2 regions of the Shewanella sp. Pdp11 genome follow, and region 2 is predicted to be linked to the other one. Evidence: riboswitches for the same ligand, from Rfam matches in the RefSeq annotation. Region 2 holds a riboswitch; the other holds the start of a gene.
The links. Region 2 has a riboswitch for thiamine pyrophosphate ahead of thiC (phosphomethylpyrimidine synthase ThiC). Riboswitches for the same ligand answer to the same signal wherever they lie in the genome.

Region 1: it holds a riboswitch for thiamine pyrophosphate, as region 2 does, so the genes downstream of both, AYJ58_RS11845 (TonB-dependent receptor) here and thiC (phosphomethylpyrimidine synthase ThiC) in region 2, are expected to answer to the same signal.

Annotation. Positions count from the first base shown of each region.
Region 1 is NZ_CP015194.1:2,669,197-2,673,633, reverse strand. It holds gene AYJ58_RS11845 (TonB-dependent receptor) at 1-2,054, opposite strand, end outside; TPP riboswitch at 2,109-2,234, opposite strand; gene AYJ58_RS11840 (YcfL family protein) at 2,326-2,721, opposite strand; gene AYJ58_RS11835 (PaaI family thioesterase) at 2,863-3,360, opposite strand; gene AYJ58_RS11830 (PaaI family thioesterase) at 3,347-3,874, opposite strand; gene hinT (purine nucleoside phosphoramidase) at 3,871-4,227, opposite strand.
Region 2 is NZ_CP015194.1:3,182,163-3,186,599, reverse strand. It holds gene trhA (PAQR family membrane homeostasis protein TrhA) at 1-294, opposite strand, end outside; gene AYJ58_RS14120 (hypothetical protein) at 802-2,022, shown strand; TPP riboswitch at 2,190-2,288, shown strand; gene thiC (phosphomethylpyrimidine synthase ThiC) at 2,490-4,437, shown strand, end outside.

The sequences.
Region 1 (4,437 bases), 510 kb from region 2:
CCCCATAAATAAGCCGACCATGCACTCGCCTCATAACCCACGCGGGCATTGACGATAGTGTAGGGTTCAGAACGTGATTCATTGCTGTCTGAATAGTAAAACTCGCTCTTACCGCTTAAGTTTAGGTTAGCAAACCAACCCGAATTGGCACGATAAGTCCCACCAAGGCTGTAGGTAAAGTGTGGTGAATGGGCCAGATCGCGGCCAGTTAAATCCACCTCAGTGCCATATTTGTCCTGATACTGATAATCGCCGTAGGCGGTTTCTAACCAACCTAAGCTTGAGTAAATTTGTAGATTATCCGTGGCATACCAGGTCGCATCTAACTCAGCACCATAGTTATTCGAACTGCCTGCGTTTTCGGTGAACAAAATAAAACGCTGTGGTTTATCAGGGTCTTGCTGGGATGCCGCCACCTGTTGATCTTGTCTGTCCATATAGAACAGCGCCAGATTAGTATCGATAAGCCCTGCTAGCCAATGGGATTTAAGGCCGATTTCATAGTTATAAAGCGTCTCAGTACTGAACTCTTTTTTATCGTTCAGTTCGACAGGCAAAGTCATGTTAAAACCGCCCGCCTTGTAACCGCGTGCGACACGGGCATATGCGTTGTGTGAGTCATTCAGCACTTTACTCACTGCAATATGTCCACCCCACATGGTTTCGCTCGGGTCGAAATTATCGTTATTCGTATCTGAGTAATGGCTATTGCGGCGCTCTAAACGTAAACCCACAGATAAGGCATAATCTGAGCCCAGATCCGTATCGAGCTGACCAAACAAGGCATAGTTCGTCGCTTCATACTCAGAGTCTAAGACTTCATCCGGCCAAGTATTGTATTCAGAATACAATTGGTTATCTTCTTTCAGATTCATGGCGTACACACCAAGCAACCAATCTGTGCTGTCCGCAAAAATTCGGCCCTGCTCGGTAGAACTTAAGCGAAACTCTTGCGACACAGTTTTACGTTGGCCAGTTTTATCCCAAAAATAATCATATTGGCACGGCGCCAGATTGCCATCGTCATCACTGCATTGCTTAGAAGCCCAATACTCTGGGTTCGACCAATCGCCATCGTAACTGTAATGGTGATCGGTATTCGCAAAAGAGGTTAACGAGGTTAACTCAAAGGTTTCGGCGCCAGAATAGGTCGCTTTAAAGCCCGCGCCTGTGGTGCGCTGGCTATCGACACCCGGTTGATCCGATGTCGTCTGGGTCGGTGAATTAGTTAAACTCCACACATCGTAGCCATTATCAAAATCGGCGTGCAGCACAGTTAAATCAAACTGCAAATCGTCAGTCGCATACCAGCGCAGCTTAGCGCGGCCGCTGAACTCATCGCGGCCATTGGTATCGTCACGGCCTAAATAGAGGTTGTCGTGGTAGCCATTTTGTTGATGTTGCTGCAGTGACACGCGATAAAGCAGCTTGCCAGAATCCGTTAATGGGCCAGAACTGAAACCGCTAAACGTGCGTAAATCATCATCGCCTAACGAGACTTCGCCGCCATGTTCAAACACATCGGTGGGATCGTTACTTTTCAGATAAATCAGTCCCGCTAAAGCATTGGCGCCATAACGTGTGCCCTGTGGTCCACGCAGCACTTCGACTTGCTGTAGATCGTACATGCTCGACACCATACCAATACCGGATAAATCGATATCATCAATGATGTAACCCACAGAAGAATTAGGCGCACCTTGGTATTGCTCTTGCTCACCTACACCGCGAATTTGAAAATATTTTGGCCGCGAACTTCCACCTGACCAGTTAAAGTTAGCAATAGAATTAAGCACATCCTCGAAATGCTGCGCGCTTTCATCTTGAATTTTTTGACTGTCGATAACGGTAATACTTGAAGGCATTTTTTCTAAGCTTGAACTGCGAAAATCCGCCGTCACTACCATGACTTCCATATCAGTGCTGGGATCGGGTTTATCGATAGCGTCGGTTTGTGCAAATGCAGCAGAGCTCAGCGCGGCAACAATGGCTAATGCCAGCGGCGCTCGGGTTAAAAACGGGGAATGACGGTTTGACGTTTTACGGTTTGACATAGGACCTCAAATATAATGTTTGAGATCCGGCAACGAATAAGCGATTCAGAAGTGTGCTGTTAATTGGCCCATTCCTACGCCGGTATTAGCCGGATCAGGTTCTAAGGGTTCGTCAGCTGACATCTCAGTTTGCAGTAATCAACGTAAATTCATTCACTGCAAACACCCCTTGGCGGCGCCTAGTATACATGAGTAATAGCATGGGATGACACATTTACGTCATAAAAAGAAAAATGCCAGCATAGCTGGCATTTTCTGGGCGAACTCAGGCTTAGTTCGAAAAGGTTTCGCGCACGTACACATCAAATGTAACCACTTGAGCATTAGGTGCCACGGCGGAGACTTGCAATTGTTGCTTGCCGTGTAATTTGACCGATTTCCAGCTGGTTGCCTCATCTTCTATGGTGTAACCGCTGGCGTCGTACCAAGTGAATTTATACTGCACACGCATGTCAGTTGATGATTTGCTAACAATCAGTGCAGAGCCCTGCACTAAATCACCGACTCGGCGAGCATCCACACTCTGTACCGCAATATCTCGGGCAAAGCTGGTATTATCGACGCGGGTTTCACCCAGTGAACTCACTGAAATCCCTGCGGTATGTGAGGCACAAGCACCTAAGGTCAGCGCCGCGGCCAATAATAGTCCGGTATAAATTTGTTTCATATATTTCTCCCAGTCACGCGACTAAATGCGCGGCTAGCGCGCATTATTCCCTATTAAACGACAAGCTAAGTGAACTGTGCTGAACTTATGCTTAACAAGACAGACTTAATCATCACTCAACTATCTGCTCACTAAAACGAGTTAATCAATCAGAAAGTGCGCCCGTGCCGTAGCGATGAGCTGCTTACGATTGGTTTGCCAACAATCGATATTCACATTGGCCACTCGTCGCCCCTGACGGGTAATGCGACATTCTGCAAAGCTATCTTTATGCAGACCCGCACGCAAATAGTCGATAGAAAAATCGACCACTTTAGGCACTTTGGCTGTTTGCATAAAAACCATTAACTGCACTATCGCCGACATTTCCATAAAGCCCGCAATCACGCCACCATGAATGGCGGGCAACACAGGATTACCGATATTGTCGTCTTTAGCGGGCAATTTAAAAATCAGTTCATCACCAAAACGCTCCACCTTCATGCCAATAAATTTGGCATAGGGAACGTGCTCAAGTAAATGGCCAAAATCATTAAGTTCAGTGGCGCGTTTAACAATGCCTTGCACATCGATAGGCGCTTTTACTTGGGCGTGTTGAGTGGCACTGGCTGTGCCAAGTTCCGAATTATTTGCGCTCATCAGTATCTCCTATCTCAGGCACAGCTTCACCCATCAACGCTTGTCTAAAGGCATCACCGACCATTTCTGGGCTGATCCGCATAAAAGAGCCAACAGCATGGGCAATAGGATCATCTATGCTGTCTTGATAAGCAATCGCGCGGGTAAAGGCAATGTTAGAGGACAATTTGTAGCATTCCGCAAACCCAAACACAGGTTTATGGGGCTGAGCGGGCTTCATATAATCCACCCGCAAATCGAGCGTAGGTGAGATTTCTAACAATTTGAATTTATGGAATATCGCGCTAACCACAGCACTGCCACAGGCGGTATCCATTAAAGTAGTAATGACTCCGCCGTGGATAACCCCCGTATCGGGATAACCAATTAATTCAGTGCTGTAGGGCAACTCAATCAACACATGATGCTCGCTCGCCTCCAGTACCGTTAAACCGAGACGGCGACACTGAGCGAGTTGATCCACAAACCGCTGCGCCATTTGGGTCAACGGGAAAAAATCCGAATTGACCTTCATTTGCCTTGGCTCAACATGGGCCCCAGAGGCTCCCCGCCCACAAGGTGGAAATGAATGTGATAGACTTCTTGTCCACCGTGTTGATTGCAGTTCATGATCAGTCGATAGCCATCTTTAGCGATACCCGCTTCCGCCGCCAATTTAGCTGCAACCGTCATCATACGACCAAGCACAGGCTCATCAGAGGCTTTCATGTCGTTTGCCGTTGGGATTAAATGATTTGGCACAATCAAGAAGTGCGTAGGCGCCTTAGGGGAAATGTCTCTAAAGGCAGTCACTAGTTCATCTTGATACAGAATATCCGCGGGAATTTCGCGACGAATAATTTTGCTGAAAATCGTTTCTTCGGCCATGGGGCGTCCTCCTTGGGTTAGTTGGCATAGTATATACCCAAACAACTTGAAGATGCATGATTCAGCTGGAGTTTAACGCACTTTAGGCAAGGCGGTTATTTGCGGACCTAGTGGGCTAAGTTAAAAATAACCAACAAAGCATAAAGTGCGTTAAAACCCGCCGGGACGGAGCGTCTAGGGCACTCCACTCCCGTGTTGCATCAATTCAAA
Region 2 (4,437 bases):
GTGATCGGCGATCTTAAGTTTATGTTTCCAGCCCGAATGGCTAACGCTGTGGTATAAGGTCGAGCATAAAAAAAGCACTATGATGCTCGCACCATAAATGGCAACGCCTGTTAGTTGAATTGGCGTTAGGTGATCTTGCCCTTTGAGTAACATCAGTACCAATGCCACTACGCCTGCGATAACGCCTAAGCCATGGGATACACTGTTAGCGATCTCTTCTTTAATACTGTATGGCCCAGATTTAGCAGGTATATTGGCTGGGTTTTGCTGTTCTATAACACTTTGACTCGACATGGTAGATACACACTCGCAAACGATAATGACTGAGTCTATCAGTTAGAAAAATAAATCACCATATTTAAGCGTACACCCGTAAGCTTAAATTGGTAACTGGCTTCTATTGTATTCACCTTTTTATCTTTTTAACGCCGTCTTGTATTCCTGTCAGCGTATCGCATTGATGATGTTATCCGCTTAAAGACGTAAGAGTTAACAAGCATTTGCCCTTCAATTTAGCGCGATTGTGATCCCAATTCCCAGCCTTATTTGCCTAAACCGACAAGTGTCTAATTAAGCATTGGCGTTAGCACTGCGCTTGTAACGTGTTGCTTTCGCGTTGAACTTTACCCTGTTTGCCTCCTCTAATCTGCGTTGAGCACTCGCAAGTAAATGCAATCATTGGATAATTTGCTTTCAATATTCAGTAACCCGATATTGGATTGATATTGAATTAGAGTGCAATGGTTCCACGTTTAGCATCATCGAAATCAATTGAGACTACACAAAACCTAAGGATGGATTTTGCCTTTTCAACGTCAACCCAAAGCCGCGCCTTTATTGACAGTATCTCCTACAGCAATAGCGATTGGAGATGATGCTGATAGTGATTTGCCTATTTCGGTCACATCGTCATCGGTCACATCGCCAGAATGCGAGACTTTTATTGCATTTGATGATCACCTCAGTGATCAGGGTGATGCTTTGGCATCTGAGTCTAAATTAGAATCCCAATTTGAACTGTCTTGTACGTTACAAACCTATGCTCAGGCATTGGGGGCGGGATCCGTTTTGCGTGCTCGTCAGCCGTATTTCAAAGGATTAAGTCTGTTATTTTTTGTGCTGTTAGTACATGTGTGTTTATTTTTACTTATCTGTATTTTGTGGCGCCCACAGTTAAATCCCTTTGGATTAACAGAAACAGAAAGCCGTGGACCAAAAGTGGCGGCGCTCAAAGCTTACTTTATTTATGCTCCCGCGGTAGAGAAGGCTGAAAGCGCTGCACTAGAAAGAGAGAGCAAGGCCGAGGATAAGACTGAAGCGGCAAGTTCTGTTACGCCTACAACTGTTCCCACGCCTACAACTCCTATTAAGCCTCAACCAACGCCTAAAAAGGTCATGCCTGAAACAGCCGTCTCTGAAAAAGTAGAAGCGGAAAAAGTAGAGCAGGAAAAAGTGAAGCCAGATACGGTTAAACCGGACATCACTCAATCGAGCCAATCTCAATCAAGTGCCCAAAGTGAAGTACAGCCCGCGGAAGTGACGGCAAAAAAACCAACTAATACGCTTGATACCACAGAAATAAAGCCGCAGCTTGGCGCTCAGAGTTCGCCTGCAGCAGAAGGTGAGAGCACAATAGCGACAAGCTCGAGCATGAGTTTATTCACGCAGCAGTATTTTGAACGTCAGCGCGAGCAAGCGCTCGATGATCTCGTCAGTGAACAGGCCGATAAATTCACCCAGAAATCGAATATGAGTGAAATAAGCCCAGAGATGGAAGTGTTATTTGTCCCTAACGCCGATGATTTCGGTGGCACAACGAGTCTAGATTTACCCTTAGATCCAAATCGTATTGTACGTAAAGGCGATACTTGTTATCGCGTGGTACAAGTCGGCACTCAAGTTAATCCATACGCCGAAAATTTAGGCTTCCCATTTGACTGCAGTGGCAAAAAAATCAATCAAGCGATTGATGATGCCATTCAATCCCGATTAAAAAAAATGATGCTCAAACCTCATAAATAGTGACTTTATTTTATGATTTATTTTCACGTCAATTATAAGTTTTTTAGTTTTATTTAATTTTTTCAATCAAAAACAATAGATTGTGAGTCTTTATTTTGGATTAATAGTTAAGGTTTTTAATTGCTTTTTTCCTTGTTTGTTGCTGCCGCTTCTGTCTATACTGCGCATTCATCTTGTCGGAGTGCCTCTTGGCTGAGACCGTTTATTCGGGATCCGTTGAACCTGATCAGGTTAAAACCTGCGAAGGAAACAAGCGTAATAACATACATTAAATCGCGAAAATAACCGGATTAAACACCTGTTTACTCAGCAGTGTTTTAAGCCTTAATGTTTAGATTTAATTGTTATTGAGCAGGGTAACTCAATTTTTGACGCCAGTGTTGGTCACAAAAATTGATTGCCATGTCCAGCTATCAACAACGCAATTCTCCAGACAAGCAACTCCATTTTTTAACGTGAGATTGCTTATGTCCAGTTCAAACCAAAACCCAGCTGTAGCTGCCAATACGATAGAAATTACAGCGCCAGAATCCATAGTCCCTAATAAATCAACAATCACTAATAAATCGACCGAGTCTCGTCAATCAATCGTGCCTAAGGCGCCGAGTCGCCGCGAAACCCGCGCGCAGGCCCAAGCCTTTATCGATACGTTAGCGCCGCTGCAACATCCTAATTCACAAAAGATTTACCTCGAAGGTTCCAGAGCCGATATTCGCGTTGGCATGCGGCAGATTCTGCAGACTGACACCCTTGTCGGCGGTACAAATGATGCGCCTATCATGGAAAAAAATCCGCCAATCCGCGTGTACGATTGCGCCGGACCTTATTCCGATCCTGAGGCCGATATCAATGTGCGTCTAGGCCTTGGTAAATTAAGACAAAACTGGATCCTAGCCCGCAACGATACAGAGCAATTACTCTGCGCAACCTCAGACTTTACCCAACAAAGACTCGCCGATGACGGTTTAGACCATCTGCGTTTTGAGGCTGGCTCGAGTGCCATTGTCCGCCCACGCAGAGCACTGCAGGGCAAACGCGTCAGTCAATTACACTATGCCCGTCAAGGGATTATCACGCCCGAAATGGAATATGTGGCGATCCGCGAGAATATGGCACTTGCGCAGGTACAGGATGAAATCCTCAATCGTAAAGCTAAGGGCGAAGCCTTTGGTGCCTTAGTCGGCGAGCCGATTACCGCCGAATTTGTCCGCTCTGAAGTCGCCCGTGGCCGCGCGATTATCCCGCTGAATATTAACCATCCCGAAGCCGAACCTATGATCATCGGGCGTAACTTTCTGGTGAAAGTGAACGCCAATATCGGTAACTCTGCGGTCACTTCTTCCATCGAGGAAGAAGTGGAAAAGCTTGTCTGGTCAACCCGTTGGGGTGCAGATACTGTCATGGATTTATCCACGGGTCGTTATATTCACGAAACCCGCGAGTGGATCATCCGCAACTCACCAGTGCCCATCGGCACAGTGCCGATTTATCAAGCGCTGGAGAAAGTGAACGGCGTGGCAGAGGATTTAACCTGGGAAGTGTTCCGCGATACCTTGATTGAACAAGCTGAGCAAGGTGTTGATTACTTTACTATTCATGCTGGTGTGCTGCTGCGTTATGTGCCGATGACGGCTAAACGTGTTACTGGGATCGTTTCTCGCGGCGGTTCAATTATGGCCAAATGGTGCCTGAGTCATCACAAGGAAAACTTCCTCTACAGCCATTTTCGTGAGATCTGTGAGCTTTGCGTCGCCTACGATGTATCCCTGTCTTTAGGTGATGGTATGCGTCCCGGATCGATTGCCGACGCCAATGATGCTGCCCAGTTTGCAGAGCTTGAAACCTTAGGTGAGCTAGTCAAAATCGCGTGGGAATACGACGTACAAACCATTATCGAAGGGCCGGGACATATCCCGATGCAGCTCATTAAAGAGAACATGGACAAGCAGTTAGCTCACTGCGATGAAGCGCCGTTTTACACCCTTGGCCCACAAATCACCGATATCGCACCTGGGTATGATCATTTCACCTCCGGCATAGGCGCGGCCATGATAGCTTGGTACGGCTGCGCCATGTTGTGTTATGTAACACCAAAAGAACACTTAGGATTACCGAATAAACAAGATGTTAAGCAAGGTTTGATTGCTTATAAGATTGCTGCCCACGCCGCCGATGTGGCCAAAGGTCATCCGAGTGCGCAAATTCGTGACAATGCGCTGGCAAAGGCGCGTTTCGAATTCCGCTGGGAAGATCAATATAATTTAGGACTCGATCCTGACACCGCGCGTGCTTATCACGATGAATCTTTACCGCAGGAATCCGCTAAAGTCGCGCATTTTTGCTCTATGTGCGGCCCTAAATTTTGTTCGATGAAAATCACCCAAGATGTTCGCGCCTATGCCGCTGGCTTAGAGG